2 regions of the Megasphaera stantonii genome follow, and region 1 is predicted to be linked to the other one. Evidence: a T-box and tRNA genes for the amino acid it is inferred to sense, from the RefSeq annotation. Region 1 holds a T-box; the other holds one or more tRNA genes.

Region 1 (16,035 bases):
TGAAAATCTGCTGAAAATGGCCGCCGATCTCACCGAGGGCCTGGCGGAACTGGGCCGTCATGGCGTCGTCGATTTCGGCGACGATGTCCTCCAGCTTGGCCCTCGATTCCTGCAAATCGGCGCATTGCTTCTGGTAAAATTCCTGCTGCGCCAGGGCCGCCCGGTATTCTTCCTCGGCGTTGCCGTTGATCTGCCCCAGATCGGCAATGCGCCGCTTCAAGTCGGCCACGCGGTCGTGGAGCTCTTTCAGCGAGCCGTCGCGCCGCCGTTCCATCGCTTCCTGCCGCGTCAGCCCCTGCAGGGCCAGCAGTTCTTCGCCGCGGCGTATGTCGCCGCTGTATTTTTCCAGCTGCACGTTGGCGGCGCTGAGGCGCTCGCTGCACAGCCGTTCCCGTTCCCGCAGCTCCGCCAGGGATTGCTCCAGCGTCTGGCTTTGCCGGAAGTTTTCTTCCCTGTCACGGTAAAATTCTTCTTTTTCCGCATCCTTCTGCTGCGTTTCCCGTTCTTTCAATGCAATCTTTTCCGTCAATTCCTGCAGCAGCGTTTCCGTTTCCGTCAAGCGGGCCCGCCATTCGCGCCGCCGGTCGGACAGCCCTTCGCCGTCGCGGCCGTGCTGCGCCGTTTCTTCGCCGTGCCGGCGCATCTGCTCTCCCGCCTGGCGTACCTGTTCTTCCAGCGTCGCCACGGCAATCTGCCGCTCCGTCAGGGCTTGGCGGCATTCCTCCGCTTCCTGCAAGGCCGCCGTCCGCGCCGCTTCCAATTCCTGCGTATTTTCTGCCGGCGTCTGTTCCAGGACGGCCAACACCTCTTCCTGCCGCACCAGCTCGGCCTGCATATCGGCCCGTACCTGCTGCAGCTGCTCAGCCTGCCCGTCGAGGCGCTGCAGCTCTTCCTGAGCCTTCTCTGCCTCCTGCCGGGCCGACGCTGCTTGCCACTGCCGCTTCTGCAGCTCTACCTGCAGCGTACGGCTTTGCTCATCCTGTTTATCAAGGTTTCGTTTCAGCTCTTCTGCTTTGCAGCGCATCTCGCGTCCCTGGGCAGCCGTCTGTTCCTTTGCCGCCCGAAGCTGGACGGCCTGTTCCTTTAATTCTTCCAGCAAGGCCCTCCGGCTGATCAGGGAGCCCTCCTTGCCCTTCAGGCTGCCGCCGGTCAAAGAACCGCCGGCGTTGAACTGCGTGCCGTCCAGGCAGACGATGCGCAGACGGTATCCATATTTCCGCGCCGTCCGGGAACCTGCATCCACCGAATCGGCGACGAGGGTCTTTCCCAGGAGCGACGCAAAAATACCTGCATAGGCCGCGTCATAGGTCAAAATATCGCTGGCAAAGCCGACGATACCCGGTTCTTGGGATGCCGTTTCTTCGTCGCGAGTCCGCCGGCGTTCCTTCACCGTATCAAGGGGCAGAAACGTCGTCCGGCCGGCATGACGGTCTTTTAAATAGGCAATAGCGGCCTTTGCTGTCTGTTCGTCTTCCGTCACGATGTATCGGGACGCCGCGCCTAGAGCAACGTCCAGCGCCGCGGCGTAGGCCGGCGGTATGCGGCACAGTTCTCCGACGAGGCCGCACACCTGGCGTCTCCAGCCTGTCTTGGCGTCCAAAACGGCCTTAGCCGGACGGCCTGCCCCTTCGTGCTCCTGCTCCATACTTTCCAGCACGCGGATGCGCTGAGCCAGCGCGTCTTCCTGACCTCGCTGGCGGCGGTACGTATCTTCTATGCGCTGCAGCGCCTGCGCAGCTTCTTCCCATTGGCTGCGGCTGGACGCTGCAGCCCCTTCAGCCGCTGACGCTTCTTGCCGCAGGGCTTCTTCCTGCGCCGCCGCGTCGCCGCAGCGCCGCTCGGCTTCTTTCCGCGCCGCCTGCTGCGCCCCTACGGCCCGCTGCAGCTCATCGCAGCGTTCTCCATTTTCCTGCAGGCGCCGCCGCAGTTCTTCTGCATCGCGCCGCAGGACAAACAGCTTCTGCTGGCGGTCCGAATTAGACGCAGTTACCTTTTCCAGCTCAGCCGCAGCCTGACGGGCCTGCTCTTCCGCCTTGCCGAACAGGGCCTGCGTCAGGGCCAGGCCTTTCCTGGCCGCAGCCAGCTCCGCCGTCTTCTGAGCCGACAATTCCTGCAATTCCAGGCCGCGCTTGGCAGCGTCTTCCTTCTTTTTCTGCCAGTCCCGTTCTTCCCGATCCAGCTCCGCTCCTCTTTCCTTCAGCACTTCCTTGCGCTGGACGAAAGCTTCGCGGCGGCTTTTCATGCCGTCCAGTTCAGTATGGACCTGTCGGGCTTCGCTGTCGAGTCGCCGCATCGTCTCCCCTTCCCGCTCCATAGCGGCCATCAGGGTACTGCGCTTCTCTTCGGCTTCGGCCAACGCCTTCACGACGTCCTGCCGTTCTGTCAGCACGGCCAGGCGGTTGTTTTCCGCCTTTTCCAGCAAGCGTTCGCAGTTGCGCAGCTCCTGCAGGGTCAGAGTCCCTTCATAGGATATGCGCTCTGCATCTAACTGGCGAAAGGTTTGTAATGTTTCGGCCTGTTCCTTCATGGGCCCCAGGCGTTCCTCCAGCATAGCCATCATGTCGCGGATACGCTCGACGTTTCGCTCCGTCTCGGCGATTTTCCGCAGGCCTTCCTGCTTGCGGCCCTTATAGCGGCTGATGCCGGCCGCCTCTTCAAAGATAATGCGCCGGTCTTCGGGCTTGCTGTTCAGGATACGGTCGACGCGGTTCTGCCCGATGACGGCCATGGAATCCTGCCCGATGCCCGTATCGGCAAAGAGCATGTGAATGTCCTTCATCCGGCAGGGCCGCTTGTTGATGTAATACTCGCTGTCGCCGGAGCGGAACAGGCGCCGCGTCACGACGACTTCTGCAAAGTCTACGTCCAGCGTGCCGTCGCTGTTGTCAAAATACAGCGACACCTCCGCCGCCCCCTGGGGCCGCCGCCTTTCCGTACCGGCAAAAATGACATCTTCCGCCTTCTGCCCGCGGAGCTGGCGCACGTTTTGCTCGCCCATGACCCAGCGGACGGCGTCGGAAATATTGCTCTTGCCGCTTCCGTTCGGCCCGACAATCGCCGTTATGCCTTTGTCAAATACCAGTGTCGTTTTGTCTGCGAAGGATTTAAATCCCCGCAGCTCCATTTTCACTAATCGCAATGGACCGTTCCTCTTTCCTCGCGGCAGTTTTCTTAAAACAATACAATAAGGTTATAATATATGATAGGAACAACCATACCCAGCGTATAATCGGCCACCTTGAGCTTCGTCAAGCCCATCATGTTCAAGGCGATAGCCAGGATCATGACGTTGCCTACGGCGCTGAGCTCGCGGATGACATCGGGCGTCATGAGGGGCGACAGCAGGGACGCCGCGGCATACACGGCCAGCTCGTATACGATGATGACGATGCCTACCGGCACGGCGCCCACTCCGTACAACGCTCCGAAAATAAAGGCCGATATGCCGTCAATGGTAGATTTCAAATATAAGAGCGTCGTATCTCCTAAAAGAGCTGCCTGAATAGGCCCTAAAATAGCCATCGCGCCGACGACCTGCATGACCGACAAGGTGACGAAGGCCTCGACAAAGTTCGAATCGCCGCCGGCTTTCATGCGGTTCCGCAGCCAAAGGCCGAAGGACTGCATCCGGTCTTCGATAGCCAACACCGTCCCAACGGCCACGCCGATGGCGATGGACAACACCATGAGCAGTATGTTTTCCGTTTGAATGGCGCCCTGAATCGCCATGACGGCCAGGCACAGACCGATGGCCGAAAAGACGGCCTTCGATACGTGCTCCGGCACGCCCTTCTTCAATATGACGCCCAGCACGGCGCCCAAAGCGGTCGCTGCCCCGTTGATAATTACAGCAATCACAATATATCCCCCTTTTGCTGCTTCCGCAGCTTCTCTGTACGTATCTTTCGAATTCCTTCGCCTCGCGGCGCGTCTTGCAAAAAGATATACTTACTCATTATAACAAATTCTCTCTTGTTCGTGTAGTCTATTCTCTGCCTTCGCCGCGGCGGACGGCCAGCCTCTTCCATTTCCCCGTTTACCCTAAATTTACAGTTCATTTCGTTTAAAATCTGCCCCTTTCCCTTGACTTGATAGATATTTATGATTATATTAGAATTTGGATTCGAAAGTCCGCTAAACTAAGAGGAAACGGAGAAGCGCCATGATTCAAGTATACAAACACAATAACGGCCACCTGGAAAATAATATTTCCCTGGTGTCTGCGGAAAAAGGCTCATGGATCGACGTCGTAAATCCCGATTCGGAAGACTTACAGCTCGTATCGATGGTAACGGAAATCCCGACGGACGTGCTGAAGACCGCTCTGGATACGGAAGAACGTTCTCACGTAGAATTAGAAGACAACTACATCTTCGTCGTCATCAACATCCCGATTATTCTGGAAACGGACAGCTACGACACCTTGCCGCTGGGCATCTTTATCACGCCCGATTTCATCATCACCCTGTGCATCCAGGAAACGGAAGTCATGCGCGCGTTCACGGAAAATAAATATCCTCTGTTTTATACCTTCAAAAAAACGCGTTTCTTGTTCCAGATACTCTATCGCTCGGCCACGTTGTTCCTAAAATACCTGATGCAGATTAACCACCGCACCGACGATATCGAAGATATCCTGCGCCATTCCATGCGCAACAAGGAATTCTTCCTCTTATTGGAATTACAGAAGTCCCTGACCTACTTTACGTCGGCCCTGCGGGGCAACGGCATCGTCATGGAGCGTCTCATGCGCCTGCGCCGCAACACGTCTCTCCATCACCTGCTGAAAATGTACGAAGAAGATGAGGACCTGCTGGAAGACGTCATCATCGAAAACAAGCAGGCTATCGAAATGGTTGAAATGTATTCCAACATCCTCATGAGCATGTCCGATACGTTCGCCTCTATCATTTCCAACAACCTGAACATCGTCATGAAATTCCTGGCCTCCATCACGATTATCCTGGCCGTGCCGACGATTATCTTCAGTTTTTGGGGCATCAACGTCCCCCTGCCCTTCGCCAACAACGTCATGGGTTTCGTATACGTCATCGCCATCGCCTTTTTCTGCGCCCTCTGCGCCGTCTTCATGCTGTGGCGAAAGGATTTATTCTGACAGACCGCCTATACACTGCAAAAGCTGGCCTCGCCGCTGCCGAAACAGGCAGCCGGCGATGACCAGCTTTTTTGTCTGCATATATTTAAGTATATTATTGTCCGGCCGTCATGCTCTTGATCGGCTCAAAGCTGCGCCGATGGATGGGACAGGGGCCGTACTGCCGTATGGCGTCGACGTGGCGCTGCGTCAAATAGCCTTTATGGACGGCAAATCCGTACTGAGGATAAGCCTCGTCGTATTCCATCATGACCCGGTCCCTCGTCACCTTGGCGATAATCGAAGCCGCCGCAATAGACGCGCTCTGGCTGTCGCCGTGGACGACGGACTGATGAGGTACCGTCAGATCCTTCAAGGGCATGGCGTCGATGAGGACGGCTTCCGCCGGCACAGCAAGGCCCGCCGCCGCTTCATACATGCCCTGCATCGTCGCGTGGTAAATGTCGAGGGCATCGATTTCCAGCTCCGACTTGGCAACGCACGACACGGCCACGGCTTCAGCCATGATTTTATCATACAAAGCGTCCCGTTTCGCCGCCGACAGCTTTTTGCTGTCGTTTAATCCGGGACATTCCCAGTAAGGCGGCAGGATGACGGCGGCTACCATGACCGGCCCGGCCACGGGGCCCCGCCCGGCTTCGTCGATGCCGGCGACGTGGTATATGCCGTCGTTATAATAGGCCGTTTCCAGGGAATACATGTGCATGACTCGTTCCCGTTCGGCTTCTTCCTTCATCTTGCGGCGGATATAGGTATCCGCTAATTTTTGTACGGAAAGGCGGCGGTCTTCCTTCATAGTCTGCAGCAGGGCCATGACGTCGTCGGGATTCTGCTCCAGCAGGGCTTTAATATCAGCCGTCTTTAGCTGCCCGATGTCGATCATGATTCTCCGCCCCCACACGCTTCGCCGCAGCGGTCCAGGGAAATCAAGCCGATTTTGCCTTCGCGGTATTCCTTCAAAATGAGCTTATAAGTCTTCTCCATGTCGACGACGCCGCCTGATACGATGCAGCCACGCTTGCGGCCGATGGCTTCGATCGTTTCCAAGGGCGCAGCTCCCAGCGCGTCCAGCTTAAATCTCGCCAGCAATTCGTCGGCGTAGAACTGGCTCAATTCTTCGATGAGCTGGGTAATGACCGTTTCCATGTCGAATACCGTGTCGGAAATGGCCCCTGTCGCGGCCAGCCGATAGGCGCTGACCTGATTTTCCAGCTTAGGCCACAATACGCCCGGCGTGTCGAGAAGGTCGAGCTGATCGCCGATGTGAACCCACTGCTTGCCCTTCGTTTCGCCCGGCTTGTCGGCTGTCTTGGCGGCGCTGCGCCGGGCCAGCTTGTTGATGAGCGTCGACTTGCCTACGTTGGGAATGCCGAGGATCATCGTCCGCACGGAACGGTTCTTCAGTCCCCGGGCCCGCCAATGGGCCAGCTTCGGTTCAGCCAGCTTACGTACCAGGGCGACAAGCTGCTTGACGCCTTTGCCGTCTTTGCTGTTTAAGGGCAGCACGATGCGTCCTTGCTCCTTATAATACTGCACCCATTCCTTGACCATGTCCGGGTCGGCCAGATCGGCCTTGTTCATGACGACGACCGACGGCTTCTGGCCGATGAGGCTGGCTATCATGGGGTTGGTGCTGCTCATGGGGATGCGGGCGTCGACGAGCTCGATGACAACGTCGATGACCTTCAGATTTGCTTCTATCAGCCGCCTGGCTTTCGCCATGTGGCCGGGATACCAGTTGATAATCATAACGTACCTCTCTTTTGTCTGTGTTTCGTTTCTATTGTAGGAGATTCTGTCCCTGCCGTCAACTAGCAGCCGGTCTTCGCACGCCTTGTCCGCCGCGCCGGTCCCTTCCGCTTAAAACGCGAAAATCAATTCTGCCCGCGTCTGTTCTTCCGGATCAGCCATGCCGCCGGCCTTGGCTTCCGTAGCGAAGGACTGCATGACGCTGAACATGGCGTTCTTGGCAAATACATAGTCGACGCCGACGCCCCATGACGTCAGATTGTCCATCTGCGAGGCGAAGCGCCACGACGTCGTAAAGCCGCCGAGCCAGGTACCGTCTTCTGCATCGATGTATTCCGTCCAGATATCCCACGATTTCGGGATTGCCATGCTTGATTTCCCGTACATCAGGCGGCCGATGAACAAGTCGGCAGAGCCGTCGTCGTGCGTATATTTCGTATCATGGTTTAAGTTCGTGCGTTCATACTGAGCCAATACATTCCATTTCGAGCCGATGTTGACGCTGGCATAGGCGCCCCACAAGGAGTCGGCGTTAAAATCCCTGTTGGCTTCTCCGTTCCCAGTCGTATTGAAATCATTATAATATACGCCGGCAGCCGAATCGCTGCCAAAAAAAGCTTCGATTTCGCCGTAGCCGGTCTTTACGCCGTTGATGGAATCATCGCCTTGGACGCTGCCGGCCATGACATTCCCCTTTTTGAATTTGCCGTAGCCCGCCGTAAGAGCAAATGTATCCCCATGGTACTGCCCTTCTATGCGGTCGAAGATATCGCTGTACGTGTAACCATAGCTGCGCGGGCCGCCGATCTTGTATATATCCGTCCGGCCAAGGCTCAGATAAAAGGAATCCGCCTCGTAGTCGACTTTGAGGGCGTCGGCAAAGGCGTCGTTCGTGCCGCCGCTGACCGCGCCGTTTTCACTGAAGCTCTGCCAGTCCGAGCTGATGCTTACGGTGGCTTTCAGCCGTTCGTCGAGCTGTGCCTGTCCGCGAAGGCGGATGCGGTAATCCCAGGAATCGTCATTTTCCTTGCCGACGCGGCTGCCTGCAGAATTCTGATAGCGATAGCGGAAGCGGGCGTCGCCGCTGAACTTCACATTGCCGACCTTGTTCTCTAAAGCCGCGACGCGAAGGCCGAGGCGGTTCAGCTCTTCGGCGTACTCGTCGGCCAGCTTGTGAATCACGGCCCGCTGTTCTACCGACGCCCTGTCCATATGAGCCATGGCCTTAGCGACCATTTCAGCCGCTTCATACCGCGTAATGGAACGGTTTCCCTGAAAATAATTTCCGTCTACGCCCTGAATCACGCCGGCCTCAGCCAGCTCCGCCACAGAGCGGTAAGCCCAGCTGTCGGCAGGCACGTCGGCAAAGGGATTGGCAGCACCGGCACTCGTCATGCCCATTGTCAGGATACTGGCCGCCGCCATAGCGATTAGTTTCTTCATCATGTATAACCCTCATTTCAAACGTATAGTGCGTTCTATCTCCACTCCGTACGCAGCATTTCCAGCCGTCGCATGCCACGCGGCTTGTACGCCTTATGAAGACACAACGCTACTTATTTTGCCTGATATATCCGCTCTTGTCAACTATGAAATGAGAAAAAGTATGGCCAGACGAACCGTTTTGTAATAGGAAAAGGACATGCCCTGCACGGGCATGCCCTAACGTATATCCTATGCTATTATCCTTTGCGCGTAGCCGTCAGTTCCTGAATATGAGCGACGACTTCGTCGACCGGTTTTGCGCCGAGATCGCCTTTTGCTCTGTCACGGAGGGACAAGGTATTCGTTTCGATTTCCTTGTCGCCGATGATAGCCATGTACGGAACCTTTTCCATCTGGGCCTTGCGAATCTTGTAGCCGATCTTTTCGTTGCTTTCGTCTACTTCTACGCGGATGCCCAGCTTCTTGAATTTCTTGCGCAGTTCCAAAGCATAGGCCAAATGCTTATCGGAAATGGGCAGGAATTTGATCTGTACCGGAGCGAGCCATACGGGGAAGGCTCCAGCATAGTTTTCGATGAGGATGCCCAGGAAGCGTTCGATGCTGCCGAAGCAGGTACGGTGTACCATGACCGGGCGATGCTTCTGGCCGTCTTCGCCGACATAGGTCATGTCGAAGCGTTCCGGCATGAGCATATCGAGCTGAATCGTACCGCACTGCCAAGTACGGCCGATGGAATCCTTGACGTGGAAGTCGAGCTTTGGACCGTAGAAAGCGCCGTCGCCTTCGTTGACCTGGTACGGAATGTTTCTGTCTTCCAATACCTTGCGCAGGGTGCTCGTCGCTAATTCCCAAATTTCGTCGGAGCCCATGGAGTCTTCCGGACGAGTGGACAATTCGACGCGGTATTCCAAGCCGAATACGTTGTAAGCCTTGTCAAACAAGTCGATAACGCCGGAAATTTCTTCTTCCATCTGGCTCGGCAGCATGAAGATGTGGGCGTCGTCCTGGGTGAAGCAGCGAACGCGGAACAAGCCGTGGAGGGCGCCGTGGAGCTCATGGCGGTGAACCAGGCCTAATTCAGCCATCCGCATGGGGAAATCACGATAACTATGGACGTCGCTCTTATATACGAGGATACCGCCGGGGCAGTTCATCGGCTTAATCGCGTACGGTTCGTCGTCGATAGTCGTGAAGTACATATTGTCACGGTAATGATCCCAGTGACCGGACTGTTCCCACAGGTGGCGGCTCAGGATCGTCGGCGTGCTGATTTCGTCGTATTCCGCTTCATCGTGCAGTTCATACCAGAATTTGAGCAGCGTCTTGCGGAGAACCATGCCTTTTGCGTGGAAGAACGGGAAGCCCGGGCCTTCTTCGTGGAAGCTGAACAAGTCGAGCTGCTTGCCCAATTTACGATGGTCACGCTTTTCCGCTTCAGCCAGCATGTGCAGATATGCATCCAAGTCGTCTTTCTTTTCGAAAGCCGTGCCGTAAATACGCTGAAGCATCTTATTATGTTCATCGCCGCGCCAGTACGCACCGGCCACCGTCAGCAGCTTAAAAGCTTTGACCCGGCCCGTCGTTTCGCAGTGCGGTCCTGCGCACAAATCGACGAAATCTCCCTGGCGGTATAAGGAAATCTGTTCGCCCTCCGGCAGGTCTTCAATCAATTCTACCTTGTAGTCCTGACCGGCGTCTTTAAACATTTTCAGCGCTTCGTCGCGGGATACGACTTCTTTCGTCAAAGCGAGATTTTCTTTGACGATTTTTTCCATTTCTGCTTCGATGGAGGCGAAATCTTCCTGCGTAAACCGGTGTTCCGTATCGAAATCGTAGTAAAAACCGTTTTCGATGGACGGGCCGATAGCGAGTTTAACATCCTTGAACAAACGCTGAACGGCCTGCGCCATGATATGGGATGCCGTATGGCGGAGCGTGTCCTTCCCTTCCTGGGCGTCAAAAGTCAGGAATTCAACGGTAGAACCGTCGACGATGGTTTCCCGCAAATCCGTTACGTCTCCATTGACTTTCGCTACCAATACTTTCTTAGCCAAGCTGTTGCTCAGCTCTTTTGCGGCATCATACAACGAAATGCCGTCGGCAAATACTTTTTTGCTGCCGTCTTTTAACACTAATTCTGCCATAATACATCCTCCTTAATAAAAAAGCTCCCGTCCTCAAGGGACGAGAGCATGCTCACGTGGTTCCACCCTAGTTCATCAGTAAAATACCGATGTACTCAAACGCTATAACGTGGCGACCGAACCGCCGTACTGCAACTTCCGGCGATTAGCTCCAAGGGGGTAACACTTTCACGCTTTAAGGACACTCACACCAACTATGCCCCTCTCTGATAAAGCCGCTGAAAATATCATGTCCTTTTCAAGGCTTGTTACATATTTCTATGTATGCGTAAATTATACGACGTGCGATGTACCTTGTCAAGAAACTTTAGTCTTTTTTTACTTCAAATTAAGAACTTAAAGAACTGCAGCTACGTAAAAAGGACTGCCCGAAGACAGTCCTTTTTTAGGCTTATGGAAATCTAGGTATTATGCCATACCTTTGGCTGCTTTAATAGCTGCTGTGAGTTTGGGAACTACTTCGAAAGCGTCGCCAACGATACCGTAGTCGCAAACTTTGAAGATCGGAGCATCTTCGTCTTTGTTGATAGCGATGATGCAGTCAGAACCCGTCATGCCTGCCAAGTGCTGAATAGCACCGGAAATAGCGCAAGCGATGTAGAGTTTCGGGCCAACAGTCTTACCTGTCTGGCCAACCTGATGGAGAGCGTCGATCCAGCCAGCGTCAACAGCTGCACGGGATGCGCCGACAGCGCCGCCCAATACGTCTGCCAATTCTTTCAGGATACCGCCGCCAACAAACGGTTCAGCGCCGTTCATGCCGCGGCCGCCGGCAACGATAACGTCAGCTTCTTCGATCTTAACGCCTTCGCCGCCCATTTTAATGAGTTCAACGAATTTCGTCATGAAGTCAGCGTCGGAAAGTTTTGCTTCCATTTCGATAACTTCGCCTGTAGCGCTCGGATCAGCTTCCGGTTTTTTGAATACGTTCGGACGAACAGTACCCATCTGCGGACGGTTATCCGGGCAAATGATTTCAGCCATGATGTTGCCGCCCAAAGCCGGACGAGTCCAAACGATCGTCTTGCCGTCTTCGTCAACGGAAAGACCCGTGCAGTCAGCCGTCAAGCCCGTTTTCAGGGAGTTAGCGACGCGGGGGCCGAGATCGCGGCCGATGTTCGTAGCGCCTACGAGGAATACGTTCGGTTTAACTTCATGGAAGAAGTCGCACAGAACTTTAGAGTAAGCCGTTGTGTTGTAGTTAGCCAATTTTTCATCGTCATATACATATACTTTGTGAGCGCCATGAGCGATGAGTTCCTGTGCCAACGGTTTTACGTTATAACCAATCAGTACCGCACCTACTTCGTCACCGATGCCGTCAGCCAATTTACGGCCCTGGCCCAACAGTTCGAAAGATACGTTACGTAATTTGCCTTCGAATTGTTCAGCGATTACATATACGCCTTTGTATTCTGCTAAATCCATTTTCACTGTTCCTCCTTAGAAATTAGATGATTTTGTTTTCAGTCAATTTAGCCATCAACTGATCTACTGCTACCTGGGCGTCTTCTTCGTTAATAACGAGACCCTGTGTTCTCTGAGGCGGTGTGAAAATCTTACGAACTTTTGTCGGAGAACCGCTCAAACCAATCTGAGATTCGTCAGCGTTGATGTCAGCAGCAGACAATTCAGGAATTTCACGACGTTTTGCTTTCATCGTACCACGGATGGTCGGGAAGCGCGGTTCGTTCAATTCTTTAACGGCTGTAATCAAAACGGGGAACTGAGCTTCCGTTACGATGTAGCCTTCTTCGTTCTGCTGTTTAACCGTTACAGTCGTGCCTTCAACTTTGATTTCGGCAGCATATGTAATCTGAGGAATGCCGAGTTCGCAAGCGATCTGCGGGCCAACCTGAGCCGTGTCGCCGTCGATAGCCTGTTTGCCGCAAAGGATGATATCGAACTGTTCGATGCCTTTGAGTTCAGCAACTTTTTTAACAGCCTGAGCCAGGCAATAACCTGTAGCCAATGTATCAGAGCCGCCAACTTTGCGGTCTGTCAGGAGATAAGCGTCGTCAGCGCCCATTGCCAGAGCTTCGCGCAATACGTCTTTTGCCTGCGGGGGACCCATGGAAAGGACAGTAACCTTTGCACCCTGATTGTCCTTCAACTGCAAAGCTGCTTCCAAAGCGTTCTGGTCAAAGGGGTTGAAAATGTTAGGAACACCAGCACGAATGACGGTATGTTTTACGGGGTCAATCTTAACTTCTGCTGTGTCCGGAACTTGTTTGACACATACCAATATTTCCATTTACGTTTGCCTCCTAAAAAAAGTATCTTTTTATTCAACAGGCTTGGTCTTTTCAGACCAAGCCCGTATCATAAACCTTAAAAATTGCTTACCGCAACAAAGCGCCGGATGTTACCATCAACTGAACTTCGTTGGTGCCTTCATAGATCTGAGTGATCTTAGCGTCACGCATATGACGAGCAACCGGATATTCTTCGCTGTAGCCATAGCCGCCGAAGATCTGAACAGCTTCAACGGAAACTTCCATAGCTACGTCGGAAGCGAATCTCTTAGCGATAGCAGCGTCAACCGTGAACGGCTGGCCTTCGTGTTTCAAGAAAGCAGCTTTGTAAACGAGGTTACGAGCAGCTTCAATCTTCATCTTCATGTCAGCCAGTTTGAAGGAAACGGACTGGAATTTGCAAAGCGGTTTGCCGAACTGAACACGCTGTTTGGAGTATTCAACTGCATCGTTCAAAGCAGCTTCTGCAATGCCGAGAGCCTGAGCAGCAACGCCGATACGGCCGCCGTCCAAGGTCATCATAGCAACTTTGAAGCCTTTGCCTTCGCCGCCGAGGAGGTTTTCTTTCGGAACTTTTACGTTCTGGAATACTAATTCCATCGTCTGGGAAGTATGGATGCCCAATTTGTCTTCTTTCTTGCCGAATGTGAAGCCTTCCCAGCCTTTTTCGATGATGAAGGCGCTGATGCCCTTCGTGCCCTGGGATTTATCGGTCATAGCGAATACGATGTAAACGTCAGCTTCGCCGGCATTCGTGATGAATACTTTGGAGCCATTCAGGATGTAGTCGCCGTTTTCGTCTTTCGTAGCAACGGTCTGCTGGCCGGAAGCGTCAGTACCAGCGTTCGGTTCTGTCAAGCCGAAAGCGCCGAGTTTCGTGCCTTCGATCAAGCCGGGCAGGTATTTTTCTTTCTGTTCTTCCGTACCAAACTGCCAAATCGGGTTGATGCAGAGGGATACGTGAGCGGACAATGTGATGGACATACCAGCGTCATATTTAGCCAATTCTTCAACGGCCAGGATATAGCTCAATACGTCGCATTCAGCGCCGCCGTATTTTTCTTCGAAATAAGCGCCAGCCAAGCCGAGGCTGAGCATTTCGTCAACGAGAGCACGGTCGAAAATACCCTGATGGTCGCGTTCCGTAATCGTCGGGGCCAATTTCTTTTCGCCAAAGTCTTTAGCCAATTTTACAAATTCCTGTTGTACGTCTGTCAAGTTAAAATTCATGATACTTCCACTCTCCTTAAATAATAGTGTGAATAGTGAAACGTTCCCGTGCAGTGCATACTGTTTGGGGCACATATACACAACCTTTAAGTGCTTACACCTGAATTGTACAACTTTTCACATGTTAAATCAATAGCAAATCCCGCCTAAGGCAGAATATAGCTATGCCTTTTTGTAATCATTAACTTTTAATCAGACTTTTTCGGACTACCTGTGAAAATGTGTAAAAAACATCTTGACAAATGCCGAAATGGTTCAACTGTGAAATAGGTATACCGTTCTTCGTTCTGTCCCCCTGCAGCACAGAGATACCCTGCAGAGATGAATTTGTTCCACCTTTAACATTACGTATAGCAAATTATGCTTGATACAAAAATTAAGGAAAGCTACGTGTTTATTATATCACGAATCCCCCTGAAGTTGTCAAGAATCTGGGCCGTAATCCCCCATATTTTGTATTCTTTATATGCATAGAAGAGCACATTATAGGTACTTCGTTTTTTCCATCCCACTTGGTTCGATACGGGCAGTCCCGCCGGAAACCCCGGCCCCGGCCGCGTTGCCAGTTCGACCTGGGCGATTTCCGGCTCATGGGCAGCAAACCAGTCCAGCGGCACGGTAAAGATATGGTCTATTTCTCCTCTGCTGATGACGAAATCCGTCGTGTCGATATACGCCGCAAAGGGATATATCTTTACGCCGACAGGAGACTCGACGTAATCCAAAGGCCCCCAGACGTGAATATGAGAAGGGCTGACGCCTAATTCCTCCTGCGTTTCCCTCAGGGCCGCTTCCAACGGGCTGCTGTCGCTTTTTTCTATGACGCCGCCGGGAAAGCAGATATCTCCGGGCTGCCAGCTCAGCTTACTGCTGCGTACCTCGAATACCAGATGTTCTTCGCCGTCCACGCAGACGACAGGAGCCAGCACGGCGCACGGCACCGTATTCATGCAGGGATTCTGCCGGACAATTCTTTCCGGCCAGGGCTTGAACTCATCCATGACCTTCCTCCTCATTGCAAAAAAAAGAGGATGCCGTTCAGACATCCTCCTCTATACTTCATATATTGCCGCCTTTATTTTACGACGATATTGATGATTTTTTTAGGTACAACGATAAATTTAACAATCGTCTTGCCGTCGGTGAAATCTTTGACGCGCGGCATAGACAATACCTTTTCCCTCAATTCATCCTGACCGATTTCAACGGGAACAGTGATACGTTCGCGTACCTTGCCGTTAATCTGGACAGGCAGTTCGATTTCATCGACGACCAAAGCGCCAGCATCTACTTCCGGCCAATCCTGTTCGTGAACACTGCCTTCAAAGCCGGCAATCTGCCACAATTCTTCTGTAATGTGCGGCGTAAAGGGAGCCAGGAGCTTTAAGAGATTGGTGTTGACCTCTAAGGCAACGTCGCTGCGGATAGATGTATTGGCGCCGACATAGGCATACATGGCATTTACCAGCTCCATAATTGAGCTGACAGCCGTATTCAGCGCATAGTCGCCGTCTACGCCTTTGACGTCTTCCGTCACCTTGGCGATGGTTTTATGTTCCTGCAGGCGAAGCGCCTTTTCTGCTTCCGTCAAATCGCGGTCCCTTTCGCCGTTCTTAGCCAGGTCAATGTACTGGTGGACGATACGCCATACTCGGTTGAGGAAACGGTACGAACCTTCTACGCCCTGATCGGACCATTCGAGGTCACGTTCCGGCGGCGCGGCAAACAGGATAAACAGCCGGCCCGTATCGGCGCCGTATTTGGCGAGGATTTCTTCCGGCGATACGACGTTGCCCTTTGATTTCGACATCTTGCTGCCGTCCATGAGGACCATGCCCTGGGTCAGCAGGCGTTCGAACGGTTCTACATTGTCGACGAGGCCGGCGTCGTGGAAGACCTTCATGAAGAAACGGGAATACATCAGGTGCAGAATTGCGTGTTCAATGCCGCCGATGTACTGGTCTACATTCATCCAGTGGTTGGCCTTCTTCGGGTCCCAGGCCTGTTCATCGTTGCGGGCATCGGTATAGCGCAGGAAATACCAGGACGAGCAGACGAAGGTATCCATCGTATCGGTTTCTCTCGTCGCCGGGCC
Region 2 (16,035 bases), 760 kb from region 1:
GGCCATAAAGATTATGTTCGACAATACTGATAGCGGCATCACGGTCACGATAGCCCCGGCTCCGATAGATTTGCATGAGCACATCAAACATATAGACCAGGATATGGCCACTGCCACAGCAAGGATCGAGGCAGGTCAGGTCTTCCGGATTGAGCTTACTGTGTTCGGCATATATTTGATTCAGCTGTTCCTGGACGGATTCTTCTTGTTCGGCTTCGTCAAGATAATATTTCCATTTCCCTTTGAGAACTTCATCGGGATGGCCTTCTATCCACAACCGTCCCAGGGAATTTTCTACCATGTAGCGGACGATCCAGTCCGGCGTAAACAGCTGGGTAGCAGCCGGGATATCTTCTTTCTTTATTTTTTCACTGCTCTTACGGGCAAAGACTTTGTCCTTCGGTTCTGTATTGTAATACTGATAGAGCCAGCCGATAATCTGCACCTGGTCCCGGAAATCGTCTTCGGGGATATCATGGACGAGATGCAAGACGACGCCGTCCCGGTCAGAAATGGAGAGGGTAAGCAGAAGTTCCGTATAGTCGGCGATTTTTTCAAATAACATAGGCAAGGGTTCATTTAGGGCATTACATTCCTTGAGAAACAGCATACGGAACAGGTCGTCAGTCTGATTATTCATTTTCCAATCTACGATTTGCCGTGATTCATCTTCACTAAACGTCAAGTCCGAATCGAACGGCGACGTTACCAGATCCGGTTCGATTTTTTCCGGGATCTTCGAAGACAAGACACGGGCAGACAAGTAGTTATTGACTTCCATGAACCGGATGGCAATGAGACGATTGAACCAGGTATAGGCAGTTTCTTCCATGATATGAGAAAAAGCTTCCGGATAGGTACTTTCTTTCGCTTTTTCCTGAATGACGGCCACGAGATTTTTCCGCTGAGTGATAGCATCCCCAGTAATCGCTGAAGGTTCTTTTAAGCCGATATCGAAGAATTGGGCATCCTTCGTCGACTGAGGCAACGGGGCCTGTATCCCTTTATCGGTGATGCCCAGGAGCCGTGCTCTATATATGCTGTCGGCAATAAGTTTGTTTCTCGCCCAGATGGCAAATTTTTTTATGGCCGTTTTATCCATGATATCTCTGTCCTTCCTGATTAAAATTCAACGTTAACGATAGTGTCTTTATCCAGTTCGCTCAGCAATTTCTTCCGCAAGGCTTCGACATAGGCATCGACATCCTGGGGCGATTCCAGACGCCACGAAGCCGTCCCGGTCATGGCTTTGATGGTCACGTTCTTTGTCTTTCTGATAAGCGGCGTAACTTTAGGTGTGTTTTCTTTCGTTCCGGACTGACCCGGAGCATTCTTTCTGTCCCTTTCGGCCTGTTCCTGTACCAGTTTATTATCCTTTTCGGTCATTTCATCAAGCAGGCGGATTTTCAATGCATCGGCCTGGTAAGCAAAGCTGCGCAATGTCGATACGTTATTGCACCGTTCCACTCTTCGCAGCAGATCATCGAACTGGTAGGTATAGGAATCTTTCTTTTCTTCCTGATAGGATTTTTCCCGCAGTACATCCATGACGCGTTGACGAGAACTATAGATAGAATCGCGGACTGGTTTTTCCTGTTCATCCAAGACCGCACTATAAAGCGTCCCAAATGTATTCAGCAGTTCCGGCAGACGGGGAATATCCTGATACGGTTCTTTTTTGTATAGAATCTGCTTGATTTCTTTTACCGTGTCTTCCAATTCACGGTTGACGATATAGTTTTTGCTGTCATCATAAATCTTCATCGAGTTCAGGGCGTTATCGAAAATCTGCTTTTGTTCACCCTGGAAAAATCCCTGGATCGGTTCATAATCTTCGGCAAAATCGAGCAAATCGTCTTTTGCATCAACGATTCCTTTATAAAATTCTTTCGTAGACCGTGTTGCCAGGATGTCCTGCAATAGCTGGATTCCCTGTCTGATTACGTCTTTTCCCGGATAGGCATCATTATTTTCATAATATACCTGTACTTTTTCTAATTGGGACAGCAATTTCTGGAATCCATTGCGGGTATGCTGCATCAGTTCGTCTTCATCGTCTGTTGCCGGAGTGATTTGCAGCAGTGCCCGCATGATGTCTTTACACGTATTTTTATCCTTGCTGGAGATGCGAATTTTCTGTTCCATCATCAATTTTTCTACGAATTGTTTTTTCGTGATATAGCTGATGATTTCATCTTTCGTTTTATTCATCAGGCTGACCGGAGCCCCATTGACAGTAAAAGCAATATCCCCCTGACGGAACAGCTGGGCTACGAGGTATTCTACATCGTCTTCGACAAATCCATAAGGAGCTTTCATGAAACGGTCTTTGACAGATTTGAGGGAGGTTTTCAGGTGCGCCTGAGAATTCATCTGGATATAGGCCCGTACGTCATCCAGAGCCAGTTGGTTGGCCTGGCGCGTCTGTCCTAGATTGAGCGCAGTCTGTCCGTTTTGGTCAAACAATTTGCGTATGCTGCTTTCATCAAAAGGTGTATCAATGTAATATAATTTATTGTATACTTTATCGACAAGGTGATGCAATGCGTCCTGAATGCGGACATTGACATCTTTGGCCTTGATATCCGCTGGGCTACCGTTAATGTAGATGGTGGCGTTCTTCAGATTTTCCATCAGGAATAAGCGGGCATTGTCATAGCGTTCCCGCATTTCCAGCCGTTTTCCTTCCTTGATGCTTTCGTACTGCACCATCGAGGCCGTCGTATTGCGACGCAGGAATTTTTCGATTTTCAAGTACGTCTGGATTTCATCCATAAAGGCCCGGTCATTGGGCAGGGCTATCAGGACATCTGGCTGTGCGATAGATAAAGAAGCCAGCATAGCGTCATCGGTAATGTCCGAAGCCGGCGTCAGGATATGGATACCGATATCGTTGCCTTTTGTTACTTTATAGGGGTATTCATCGACGGTCTGATTGAAGCTGAATGTATAGCGTCCGTTAAATTTAGGATAACGGTATTTTTTGTCCGTGAAGATATCCTCAAAGACCATTTCCGAGATTTTGTGGATGACATTGGCATTGTCGACATCTTCGCTTTCGATTTCCCGGTTAATTTCCTGTTCTTCGTTGGTCAAGAATACATAGGATTCACCATTTTTCTGTACCAACATCTGGCGGATCAGGACTTTCAGAGCCTCTTCGACGTTTCCCTTCAGGGTAATCCGGTCTTCCTCAAGATTATCCATCATGAGGGTCGTAATATTGTCGATATTCGGCGTCATATCCTGTACGTATTTGATGAGGAACAGTGTTTTCAGTACGTTAATGGCAAAGACATCGCCGGTCTTGTGATCCGGGTTGATATAGTCATTTTCGTAAGCTTTAATGATGACGCTGCGATGGCTGTGGTCAAGGAAATTTTCCATCGGCGTGTAGAAGGCATAGAAAGGGATAATCGTGCCCTGCTGTTCATGCATATAGGCTACCGCCGATTCTTTGAACATGGCCAGCATGGAACGTTCCCCTTCGGACAGATGCTTGCCGGAAGCGCCGTGGGTGCGGATGGCGGTCAGGACGGAACCGAGCAGATTGAACTGATACGGGATGAACGGATAAACAGCGGCAAAATCGTCTTTTTCTGTGTACAATTTGCGTTCTACCGAGTCGGTGAATACAATCTTGTTCTTGATGGTCGTTTCTTCCTGGCCGTACAGGAGACGCAATGTCTGGGCGGCAGTATCATTTTTTTCGAGGATACGTTTTTTGATGACCGCATCGACATTAGCGGAAGACAGGGACAGGCGGGTATCAAAGCGGCCCTGGATTTTGGAGAGATCATTGCCTTTGACTTTGACAATAGAATCGATGTCCTGCTGGGAAGTGACGATGACCCAGACTTTGCCATTGCAGGCGCTGCCCAGATCTTCGGTCACGGTCTGCAAGTTGAGCATGAGATTGCGGTCGTCACCGATATACTGGCCGACTTCATCGACGAGGAACACGACATGATGGTTATGGCCTTTTTCGTCGATATACTTTTTGACGCGGCCGGCAAATTCTTCGATGGAGATGCGATAGGGCTGGATGGCTTTCTCACACCAGTTCCGTGCCGATTCTTCCGACATGACCCCCATATCAACCAGGACATCGACAATATCGTCCTGAACGAAGTCGAATTCATGTCGCGCATCTTCCCACGCTTCGCCACTGGCAGCGGCAAATTTCTGTTTGAATTCGTCGTAGCGGCCTTTTTCCGTCAGATTGCGTTCCAAGTCGGCTACATAGGGAATCGTGCCACAGAATCCCTGCATTTCGTTGAAGACTTTGAGGAATACATTGACGATGGCGTCCTTGTCCTTTTTACCATTGGAGTCGCTCTTGGAGTCGATATTAAAGAGGACGACATCTGTCGGCGTTTCGGCGGCCAGTTTCATATCGGCCAGCACCATCGGATCTTCGATTTTATGATCATCGATAAAGTAGTCAATGGCTCTTTTACCACCGACTTTGGTATTATCCAGCAGATAAGAAAAGATTTTTAACAGGTGCGATTTACCACTGCCAAAGAAGCCGGAAATCCAGACGCCCATCTTCGGCGTCGTCCCGTTGATTCCTTTCTTGTAGGCAGCAAAAAAATCGGCAAAGTGTTTTTGCAGTTCCTTCGTCACGACGTATTCTTCCAGCTCCTGCCGGATATTTTCATTTTCAATGTCGCCGACCTTGATGACACCTTGCAGGTCACGGTCGATGGGTTTGGCAAACATATCTTTAATTTCCATGATTCATCCCTCTTTAGCGGGCTATGCGGAATGCCCGGTAATAGCTATCTTCCACAAATTCATTAAAAACCACCAGCTCTTGTTCCGTATAGGTTCCCGGATAAAACAGGATGACCGGCGTGGCGGCAAATTTTTGCGGCAAATTGTAAAGCACTTTATTGAACACTTCCGGCGCTTCCAAAATAGGGTAGCATTTGCCAATTCCCGTAATCAGGACAACGGCGTTTTCCGGCGTATGTTCTTCCATATAGTGGACCAGGTAGTTATCTTTGTCGGTAATCCGCAGCATCCGCTGTATAGCCGTTACGACACGCTGGATACCGCCTCGGCTTTCCAACTTCTTGGTCTTTTCAATAAAGCCTTTTTCCGTCAATCGGTCGATGATGATATCGTATAAATCATATATAATTAATTCGTAATCATCAAAACCTTTGCGATTATGTTTCTTCAGCCATTCAATATGACTGCGGACTTCCAGTTCTTGTTCCGGCGGATAGTCGAATACCCAGTAGTTGACCTCATTGGCTTTGCCGGTAGACTGTCGGAAGGAAGGCACCTTGATTTTTTCGTCCATCTCGGCAAACCGTTCGGAAAGGCTGCGGCGATTTTTATAATATTCACGCGATACTGTCTGTGCTGCCATGCTGATCAAACTCCCGTCAATGCTTTGATAATCGGTTCCAGGTGCTGCTGGACCAGCCAAGTTTCAAAAGCCGGATCCAGGATGGGTTTGAATAATTTCCGCGTCTTCTGGCCCCGGTCAGAAAGGCCAGCTCCCAAAATATAGCTTTTATAGGTTCGCCCCAGGCGTTGCAACGTCTGATCCGTCCAGGTTGCGGCTTTGCTGTCCTGTAGCTGTTTGTCGCGGAAAAAGATACGTATATCCTTATCACTCAGCTCATTGGTCCCAATAAGAATTTTTTCTTTGAATACTTCATACATAAAATCAAAAAAGAGGCTTTCATGCATCATGATAGCCGTCAGGTTGATCAATTTCTGTGTTGCTAGATCCGACTGCTGGAATAACGGATAAATACTGGCATCCAGTTCCTGAATCCGTGCTGTCACTGTCTGATATATCATCGTGGCCCGGGCCGGCGTTGAAGCATTAAAAACATTCTGTTCAAGACAAGCCGTCTTGATTTCATCCAAACTCAGCCCCTTAGAAATCATAGCGATTTCTTTACGGAACTCAGGAAACCAGAAAGCAAATTTAACAGCCCCGGCACTATACGGTTTACGATTCATGACTTCACCTCTATATCTCTGGTATATGACCGATTGGGAAAATTCATACTAAAATAAGTATAGCATGAATGATATGTCGCTACAATTAAGGTATATAAAGCTATATTTTCAATCCATACCTGTCCAATACACGGTTAAGCGTAGGACGGCTGATGCCAAGTTCCTTGGCCATTTTTACTTTGGTGATCTTGCGGACCTTGTAATCATCAAACAGCTTGCGGAGCTTATCTTCATCGATTTTTAAAGGGGGCTTCCCTTTGTATTTACCGGCCTTCTTTGCAATGGCAATGCCTTCCGCCTGCCGTTTCCGGATGGTGAGGCGTTCTTGTTCGGCCATCGCCGACAGCACTTCAATCAGGATATTGTTTACCACATCGATGACCCACTCCTGATTTTGCGGAACGTTAATATTGGTTGTCGGCAAGTCCAGGATACGGACCCGGATATGATGCTCCTTGTAATAGCGTAATTCCTCCTTAATCGCCTCTTTATTGCGTCCTAACCGGTCCAATGACATAACTACCAGTGTGTCACCGGGGCGGAGCATATGCGTCTTCATAGCCTGATATTCAGGCCGGTCCATGTTCTTACCTGACTGCTGTTCCGTGATGATGTCATGGTCGTTGGCACCATCTTTTTTGAATGCCTCTATTTGCCGTGCAAGGTTCTGCGACTTGGAAGATACCCTTGCATAATAGTATGTCCTTTTATCCATGATTTTACTCCATTTAGTAAAAATGAAATACGATAATTTAATTTACATATTGTAAATATATATTTGATTCTAATTTTACTATAATGAGAGCTGTTTTACAATGAAATGAATGTAAAATTAAGGTACACTCTAAGTTTCCTTTTGTTGATAACATATCAAGATTCAATTGACTAAGAAATCATTTTTTTAGTCTGACTTATTCTTTTTTTCTGCTTCTTGTGGGATAATTAAAGTAAAAGATGTACTGACGGCCGGGGAGATATTAACAACGTGTGATGACACTATGAAGAAATCAATGCGATGCGAAGATAAATTCGAAAATAACAATGAGTTAATTCCGCCCGGCTGGGAGTACGAAAAAAGCGTCCGGGATTACAACTCAGATATTTTGAGCCATGAACAACAAGGGATACAACGAGGAATGAAGACGTTGGGAAGGTTGATTCAACTACTGCTCAAAGAGAATAGGAAAGATGACATTGAGCAGGTGGTAAAAGACGAGGAATATCGAGATGCACTGTTAAAAACGTATCATCTGCTGTAAATCATACGATCCTGATTAATGGAATAACGATAGTTTCGCTGTATTACCTATTTCCCCATAAGCATCTTTCTTGTAGCTGTATAATGGCAGATGATTGATTAGCAGGCGATAACGTTTGCAAGCGGGAATATAGCCGTTGGTAGCAGATTTTTGTACTGGCTGTTACAAAAAACTGCATATTCAGCAACCAGTTTACTTCATCTCCATATTTGATTTATTCGAGATATAGCAAGGTATAAAAATGCATATCAATGCATAAAACTGATAAATAAGCCCCCCATAAAAAGCCCCCATAAATATAAAGAAGCGGTTCCTGGATTCCCAGAAACCGCTTTAAATTTGGAGCCACTAATAGGATTCGAACCTACGACCCTCTCATTACGAATGAGATGCTCTGCCAGCTGAGCTATAGTGGCGAGTACTCTGTTATTATATGCGGAGATGGATGTTTTGTCAATACTTTTTGGAGAAATAATTTAAATTTTTGTGAAGGGCTGTCGGCGCGTGTGGCAAGAGGGCAAAAAAAAGAAATGGCCGAAACCATTTCTTCTTCTGATGGAGTTATTCTTTTGGGTAGACGGCAAAGACCCGCGCTGGGAAGCCGACGCCGTTTTTTACCTTGGGGAAGGTGACGAAGATGACGGCTCCTGTCGGCGGAAGGGCGTCGAGGTTGGTCATGAGTTCGACTTGCAGCCGATCCGTTTCTAAGATATAGACTTCGCCGGCAAAGTTGACATTGGCTCCGGGGGCGTCTGTGTCGGCTGTTTCGTGTCCGATCGCGCCGATGCGGCGTTCTTCGACGAGCCAATGCAGCGCGTCCAGCTTCCAGCCGGGATAATGGGGCTGGTTGTTTTCATCGTAATTGTTCATGTCTGCCCGCTTGGACCAGTCGGACCGGAAGGCGACAAAGGCGCCTTCAGGAATGGGGCCGTGCTCCTGTTCCCATTCCTGAAGGTCGGCAATGGTCAGTTCGTAGTCGGCATTTGCCGCGCAGGCTGCCGATTTATCGACGACGACGAGGGGATATACCATTTCCTTCAGCGTCATTTGGTCCAGCGTGCGCGCTCCTTGGACGAAGTGACCCGGGGCGTCGACGTGGGTGCCGAATTGGCCGGCAGGAATGACGTATTTGTCGGAGTGGAAAATGCAGTCAGGACTAAAATCGTAAATGACTTCGGTGGTTAAATCGCCGAAGCCGTACCAATGGGGCGTCGCAGGACTTAGTTCATGCGTTAAATCTACCCAGCAATAAGCCGGAGATTTTAATTCGTTGACAAATTCCCATAATTTCATCATATGAAGCCCTCCCTTCGCAATAGGCGATGTGCTGCGTTTCAGTATATATACAGGATTCTATGCAGATGAAAGGATTCCTTCTGATAAACGAGAAATTTATATGAATTGACGAGATAAATGCAACGTGTGAAAAGCATAAGCATAGTTATTCGAAAATAATAAAAGGACGCCGAGTGTCTTGCGCAATGGGTTCGAATTTTATATTATAAGAATTAAAGATACCAACGCTGATATCAGCGCAGCATCGGGGAGGGATTAGAGATGAAAAATCGATTTTTAGACAAATTCTGCAGCGGTGAGCCTTCTGTCGGGACGTTTTTTGAAATGGGCGGGCCGGCTGTCGGGGAAATGATCGCCTTGACGGATTTGGATTATTTTGTGATTGACGGCGAGCACGGGCCCTATGACGTGCTTCAGGCTGCCGATATCATCCGGGCGGCCGAAGGCGCCGGCACGGCGGCTCCCTTTGTGCGGGTGAAAGACAGCCAGCGCAATTCCATTCTGCGCATGCTCGACGTCGGCGCGAAGGGCTTGATTATCCCGCAGGTGCAGAGCGTCGACGAGGTGCGGCGCATCGTCGAATACGGAAAATATTATCCCGTCGGCAGCCGGGGATTCGCGCCGACGCGCAATTCGCTGTACGGCTGCTCGGACGACGCAAAAGGGAGCGTGCAGGAGTATTTCGACCGATGCAATGCGTCGCAGCTGCTGATTCCGCAGTGCGAGACGATGGGCTGCTTGGCGGCTATTGAAGAGATTGCTGCCGTAGACGGCGTCGACGGGATCTTTGTCGGGCCCTATGATTTGTCCGTCGCCATGGGCGCGCCGGCGCAGTTTGACCGGCCGGAATTTGCCGCCGCCTTGACGCGGGTGCTGGAAGCGGTACAGCGTGCCGGTAAGTTCTGCATTATCTACGCCGATACGGAAGACGCGGCGGTGAAACGTTTTTCCGAGGGATTTGACAGCGTGGCCTTGTCCATGGACTGCATCTTGTACCAGCGGGCAATCAACGGGGCCGTCGCCGCGATCAAAGGGGCCTTATAGCGGTTGCCTTGCAGTGCGCCTCCTGATATAATAGAAATGGTTTTACGCAGGTTACGAACCGATGAAGGATAACGACTGCGGCATGGATGTCATGCCCTTCGTTATCCTTTTTTAGTATGGGAGGGAGATACGAATGAAAAAAGAGATTCGCCGCTATGCATGGAAGGATGGAAAAACGCTGACGATAGGGGAAAAGACGCTGATTATGGGCATACTGAACTATACGCCCGACTCGTTTTCCGACGGCGGCAAATGGAATCGCATAGACGATGCCCTGCGTCATATGGAGGAGATGGTCGCCGACGGGGCGGACATCATTGATATCGGCGCAGAATCTACACGCCCGGGCCATCAGGCGATTACGGCGGAGGAGGAAATCGAGCGGCTTCGCGGCATCTTGCCGAAGCTGGCCGCCGCTTGCCCCGTGCCTATTTCCGTCGATACGTACAAAGCGGAAACGGCGGCCTATGCCGTGGACATGGGCGCCCATATCATCAACGATATCTGGGGGCTCCAGTATGAGGCAGAGCCGGGACAGATGGCAGCCGTCGCTGCGGCAAAGGACGTGCCGGTCGTGGCGATGCACAATCAAAACGGCACGGAGTATACAGATATAATCGGCGATATGAAGGCCTTTTTTGCCTGTACGGCCGAGCTGGCCGCCGAAGCGGGACTTGCGCAGAGCAAGCTCATCTTCGACCCGGGCATCGGCTTTGGCAAGACCTTTGCCCAAAACATATACGTCATGAAGCATTTGCGCGAACTGACGGCCCTGCCGTATCCGATGCTCCTCGGCACCAGCCGCAAGCGGTTCATCGGCGAAGTCCTCGACTTGCCGGCAGAAGAGCGGATGGAAGGGACGGGCGCGGCCTGCGTCGTCGGCGTGTTGGCGGGCTGCGCGATCATGCGGGTCCACGACGTCAAGCCGATTGCCCGCATGTGCCGCATGGCCGACGCGCTGTGCGAAGATGACTCGAGGTAATCTGACCGCAGGGTATAGGTATGCGGAAATTTTTCTGAATTCATGCAAAATACGGGGCTGGTTATGGATATATATGGTACAATAAGAGTGTACAACGCGGATTTGCATGAACGAGGAGGAATACCGTATGAGTCGTGAAGTGACCGATTGGATGAATATAGCCCAGTGCTTTTATTGGAGCAACGAGCGGCTGCTGCAGTTTTCCCAGCAGTTTTCCGCTGAAATAGAGCGCGTCCTGGCTGGACAGCCTTCATCGCTTCAAGCTGTTAAGTCGTATTTGGCCCTGCCGACGGGCAGGGAGCAGGGGACCTACCTGGCCCTCGACTTCGGCGGCACAAATGTGCGCGTTTCTCGGATTCGCCTGCTGGGGCACCATTGCTTTATCGTGGAGAAAAAGGTTTCCCGCCCGCTGAAAAAGGACGGCGAATACAACTATATGACGGCTCAGACGACAGCGGACGAATTGTTCGATTTCATTGCCGATCTTGTCGGCGAAGCAGCCGGCGGCAATAAGCCCTTCTATTTAGGTCATACCTTTTCCTTCGGCGTGGCGCAGCACGACGTCGGCGACGCCCGGTTTTTGCAGTGGTCGAAGGAAATTACCGTCGCCGGAGCCGAAGGCCGCATGGTCAACGACATGCTTCGCCAGGCCTTGGTGCGAAAGGGCCTGGACGACATCATTCCCGTAGCGCTGCTCAACGATACGACGGCCTTGCTGCTGGCGGCGGGATATCAGCACGGCCAGTCCCAGGTCGGCATCATCTGCGGGACGGGGTTTAATATGTGCTATTACGAGCCGCGCTGGGATATGATCGTGAGCCTGGAAGCCGGCGGATACGACGGCATGGCCCGGACGAACTGGGATATTGCCGTAGACGAAGCGTCGCAGCAGCCGGGATACCATCAGCTGGAAAAGATGGTCAGCGGCGCCTATCTGAGCGAAATATACCGCCGCGTCGCCATGGAGTATTTGGAGGCCGAATCCATGCCGCCCTTTACGACGGAGGCGATGAATCATATCGTGGCGAACGACAGCCTGGCCGAAGGGCGGCTGCTCATGGGGCGCGTGTGGAAGCGGATCGTCGCCCTGCAGGACGTCAAGCCCCTGCGCAGCATCGGTGCGGCGGTCTTCGTGCGTTCGGCCCAGCTGACAGGGGCGTCCTGCTTCGGCGTGCTCCGCCATTTGTATCCCGACGGCGCGATTCCCGCCCAGACCATCGCCGTAGAAGGCAGCGTCCTAGAGCATGTGCGGGGCAGCTTATTCATGCTGGAAGACGCCCTGCACATCTGCCAGGCCGGCTTTGCCCGAGGGAAAAAGATCGAGGCGTCGCCCGTTTTGGTTAAGGACGGTCCTTCTGTCGGTGCGGCCATCGCCGCGGCTATGGCTGCCCATCATTAGCCGGGCAGGCCGGCTTCCGGCCTAAATCGCGGAGCATTTCCATATCGGCAGACTGGTCGTTTCCCTTCGTCGTCAAGTAGCCGCCGATCATGAGGCCGTTGAGTCCCCCTGTCAGGGCGAAGGGCTGGAGGGAGCGCAGGTTTACTTCCCTGCCGCCGGCAGTGCGGATCAGGGCCTGCGGCAGGATGAAGCGGAATACGGCGAAGGCCCGCAGTATTTCAAGGGGCGGAAGCTGCGGCGCATGGGCCAGCGGCGTTCCCTGAATGGGCGTGAGGATGTTCAGGGGAATGGAGCGGATGCCGAGCCGTTTCAGCGTAAAGGCCACTTCTACGCGCTGCCGCGGCGATTCGCCCAATCCCAATATGCCGCCGGAGCAGACGGAGACCCCTGCGTCCTGGACGGCGCGGATCAGGCGGATTTTGTCGTCTATCCCATGGGTCGAACAAATATGAGAAAAATATGACGGAGCCGTTTCGATATTGGCGTGGTAATGAGATACGCCGGCGCGTTTGAGCTCTCTGGCCTGGGAGGCCGTAATCAGGCCGAGGGAACAGCAGGCCTGCAGCCCTGCGTCCCGGATAGAGGAAATCGCGCGCAGGATTTCGGCGAATTCGGCTCCTTCCCGGACGGAGCGCCCGCTGGTCACGATGGAAAAGCGGGACGCTCCCTTTTCTTTGGCCTTTTTGGCGGCGTCCAGTATCGCGGCCTTGTCCAGCAGCGGATAGGACTGGATATTCGTTTGGTAATGAGACGATTGGGCGCAAAACCGGCAGTCTTCGGGACAGCTGCCGGAACGGCTGTTAAGGATGGCGCAGCAGCTTACGGCGTCGCCGCAGAAATGCTGGCGGATCTTGTCGGCCAGGGCCAGCAGCAGGGGCGTGTCGGTGTCGGGCAAGGTGATGAGCCGTTCTCCTTCTTCCGGCGTAATTTCCCCTCCGGACAATACCTTTTCAGCGTATGAGCAAAGCTCGGCAATTTTCATGATGAACCTCCTTGAACGTTTTTTGTAAGTATACTAAACTGCCGGCAATAAATCAACCGTTATGGATAATTCAAAGGTTAACAATAAGAGGGATACATACTTTTTGTCGCTGTAAACTTGTACAGATATTTTGTTTGTCAGCTCTTTTCACTAGGCCAGTTTTTCGCTACAATATAACTAATCATGACAAATCATAGTTAGGTGCATCGTATGCTGCAAATCGACAGAACTCTTAAAATACCATATTATGTACAAATCTATAGATATTACCGCCGCGAGGTGGAAGCACAGCGCATGATTGCCGGCATGAAGCTGCCCTCTGTCCGCGAGCTGGCCCAGACGGTGAACGTCAGCAAGATGACCGTGGAAAAGGCCTATTATCAGCTGGCGAGCGAAGGATATATTTTGCGCAGGAATAAGGCGCGGTATGAAGTGGCCTTCGTCGGCCAATGCCGGGAAGCCGCCGGAGGGCCGGGCGATGAAGCGGCGCCGGCCGCGTCGCGCCGTTCCTACTTATATGACTTCGGAAGCGGCGACATGGATATGGAGCGCTTTCCCCTGGAAATTTGGCGAAAATATATGAATAAGGTACTGTCGGAGCCGGCATACCTGACGGCCTGCAATGACGAGCAGGGAGTGCCGGATCTGCGGGATGCCCTGAGCCGCTACGTCTATGAGACGCGCGGCGTCTATGCGCCGCCGGAGCGCATTGTCGTAGGAGCTGGCACGGCGGCCCTGCTGGGCGTGCTGACGTCGCTGCTGCGGGAGGCGCACTCCGATATTGCCGTAGAAAATCCCGGCTTCCGCCTGGGACGGGAGCTGTTCCGCAACATGGGATACGGTATTGTTCCCGTAGCGATACGGCAGGGGATTCTCGACATGGATGCCTTGGAACGCAGCGGGGCGTCGCTGGTGTACGTCAGCCCGTCGCACCAATTTCCTACGGGGACGGTCATGCCCATCGGCATGCGCCGGCAGCTGCTCCGCTGGGCCGAGGAGCGCGAAGGCGTCATCATTGAGGACGACTATGACAGCGAGCTCCGCTATTACGGCCGCCCCATTCCGGCCTTGCAGGGGCTGGATACGTCGGGCCGGGTCATTTACATGGGAGCCTTATCCAAGGTGCTTCCTTTTTTTGTCCGCCTGAGTTATATGGTGCTGCCGCCGAAGCTGATGGAGCTGTACAATGAGAGGCGGAGTCTGTTCCGGCAGGGAGCCTCCGTACCGGAGCAGTGCGTGCTGGCCGCGTATATCCAAAGCGGCGAGCTGGCCCGGCAGGTGCGCCGCCTGCGCAAGGATTACCAGGAGAAAGGCGCGCTCATGGAGCGCCTATTGCTGGAGGCCTTCGGGAAGGATATTTCCGTGAGCCGCGTCGTGTCCGGCGTGTATTGCCACATCGCCCTGCAGAGCCCCTATGACGAAAGCGAGCTGCGCCGCCGGGCAGAAGAGCGGGGATGCCGCGTGCTGGCGATGCAGTCTTTTTACGAGCGGCCGGAGCAGGCGGACACGAAGGAATTTCTCTTGTCGTTTTCAAAGATACCCAGTCAGGACCTGAAACAGGCCGTTGCGGCCCTGCATCGGGCCTGGACGGAAAAGGAAGGATAGCGTCATGGCAAAAAGTTTACGATTTATTCATTGCGGCGATTTACATTTGGGCAGTCCCTTTCACGACGTCGCCGCTGTCGGCAGCCGGTGGGAGCGCATCGTAGGCAAAGCGCCGATGCGGGCGTTTCAGAAAATCGTGCAGCTGGCCATTGATAAAAAAGCGCACGCCGTGCTGATCAGCGGCGACGTATATACGAGCGCGACGCACAATTTGACGGCCCAGCTGGACTACGTGCGGCTGCTGCACAAGCTGGCGCAGAACAATATACAGGTCTTCGCCGTCTTGGGCAATCACGATCCCCTGGAGGCCTGGAAGGCCCGGATTCCCTTTCCGCCGAACGTGCACATTTTCAGCGCCGAGAAAATAGAGCGCATGCCCTTGGTCGTCGACGGCGAGGAAGTGGCGGCCGTGTACGGCCAGAGCTACGCCAAGGCGGAACAGCGGGACAATCTGGCCTGGAACTTTGCCCGTGAATCTGGGGACCGCTACGCCATCGGCCTGCTCCATACGCAGATCGGCGGGCCGTCTCCCTATGCGCCGTGCTCTTTGACGGATTTGAAAGAGAGCGGCATGGACTATTGGGCCTTGGGCCATGTCCACGCCCATCAGATATTGAGCGAAAAGCCCTATATCGTGTACGCTGGAAGCCCGCAGGGCTTAGACTGCACGGAGACCGGCGCCCACGGCTGTTATTACGTAGAGGTCGGCCCCTACGGGACGACGAAGGTCGAGTTTTTAGATACGAGCATCGTCCGCTGGGAAAGCACGGACATCAGCATCGAGTCGATTGAGTCGGTATCGGGCCTGCGCGAGGCCGTGCGGTTCGCCAAGGAAAAAATCCGCCGCGACATCGGCAAGCCGACGTTCCTGACAGTCAACTTCACTGGCGCCGGCAGCATGTACCAGGTCATCAACAATCCCGAAGCGACGCAGTACTGGATCGACAGCTGGCGCGAAGAGGAGCAGGGGAAATACGCCTTCGTCATGGTGGAACGGCTGCGCAATATGGCCCGGCCGAAGATCAACCTGACAGAACGGAGCAAGCTGCCCGATACGGTAGGCGATTATTTGAATGTTGCCGACAAGCTGGCCGCCCTGCCGCCGGAAGAGATGGTCCAGGCCCTGCGGGAGATCCTGCGGGAACGGCCCGAATTCGACCGCCTCGGGGCGTACGGCAAGGCGATTTCTGACGACAGGCTGCTGGAAGCCTTTGAAAAAGCCAAATGGCTGGGAATGCAGAAATTGCTGGAAGATGGAAGAGGATAGGACTTATGAAGATTATACAGATGAATTTAGACGATTTCGGCATTTACCATAATGTCGAATGGAACCCACCGGAAACGGGGCTCATCGTCATGCACGGCCATAACGAAAGCGGCAAGACGACGCTGATGAAATACGTGCGCTCCATGTTTTTCGGCTACCTGCGCGGCGATTGGAAGGGCTTTTTCGGCCATATGGATATTCGCCGCGACGACG

Evidence for each region. The T-box of region 1 lies ahead of thrS (threonine--tRNA ligase). A T-box ahead of a tRNA ligase gene usually reads a tRNA of that ligase, here a tRNA-Thr.
Region 2: it encodes a tRNA-Thr, which carries the amino acid that the T-box ahead of thrS (threonine--tRNA ligase) is inferred to sense. The anticodon was not compared.

What each region holds. Positions count from the first base shown of each region.
Region 1 is NZ_CP029462.1:2,411,422-2,427,456, reverse strand. Features, by position in the region: gene smc (chromosome segregation protein SMC) at 1-3,130, opposite strand, end outside; gene DKB62_RS11470 (DUF554 domain-containing protein) at 3,172-3,858, opposite strand; gene DKB62_RS11460 (magnesium transporter CorA family protein) at 4,163-5,116, shown strand; gene DKB62_RS11455 (ribonuclease HII) at 5,211-5,999, opposite strand; gene ylqF (ribosome biogenesis GTPase YlqF) at 5,996-6,865, opposite strand; gene DKB62_RS11445 (S-layer homology domain-containing protein) at 6,977-8,311, opposite strand; gene thrS (threonine--tRNA ligase) at 8,548-10,455, opposite strand; T-box leader at 10,489-10,706, opposite strand; gene DKB62_RS11435 (electron transfer flavoprotein subunit alpha/FixB family protein) at 10,864-11,883, opposite strand; gene DKB62_RS11430 (electron transfer flavoprotein subunit beta/FixA family protein) at 11,906-12,709, opposite strand; gene DKB62_RS11425 (acyl-CoA dehydrogenase) at 12,798-13,940, opposite strand; gene DKB62_RS11420 (NUDIX hydrolase) at 14,327-14,941, opposite strand; gene leuS (leucine--tRNA ligase) at 15,016-16,035, opposite strand, start outside.
Region 2 is NZ_CP029462.1:1,650,125-1,666,159, forward strand. Features, by position in the region: gene pglX (BREX-1 system adenine-specific DNA-methyltransferase PglX) at 1-1,102, opposite strand, end outside; gene brxC (BREX system P-loop protein BrxC) at 1,123-4,740, opposite strand; gene DKB62_RS07725 (DUF1788 domain-containing protein) at 4,754-5,383, opposite strand; gene DKB62_RS07730 (DUF1819 family protein) at 5,389-5,988, opposite strand; gene DKB62_RS07735 (recombinase family protein) at 6,089-6,703, opposite strand; gene DKB62_RS07740 (hypothetical protein) at 6,987-7,247, shown strand; tRNA gene DKB62_RS07745 (tRNA-Thr) at 7,588-7,663, opposite strand; gene DKB62_RS07750 (cyclase family protein) at 7,809-8,543, opposite strand; gene DKB62_RS07755 (HpcH/HpaI aldolase family protein) at 8,805-9,587, shown strand; gene folP (dihydropteroate synthase) at 9,721-10,569, shown strand; gene DKB62_RS07765 (hexokinase family protein) at 10,697-11,968, shown strand; gene bioB (biotin synthase BioB) at 11,949-12,950, opposite strand; gene pdxR (MocR-like pyridoxine biosynthesis transcription factor PdxR) at 13,161-14,555, shown strand; gene DKB62_RS07780 (metallophosphoesterase family protein) at 14,560-15,822, shown strand; gene DKB62_RS07785 (AAA family ATPase) at 15,828-16,035, shown strand, end outside.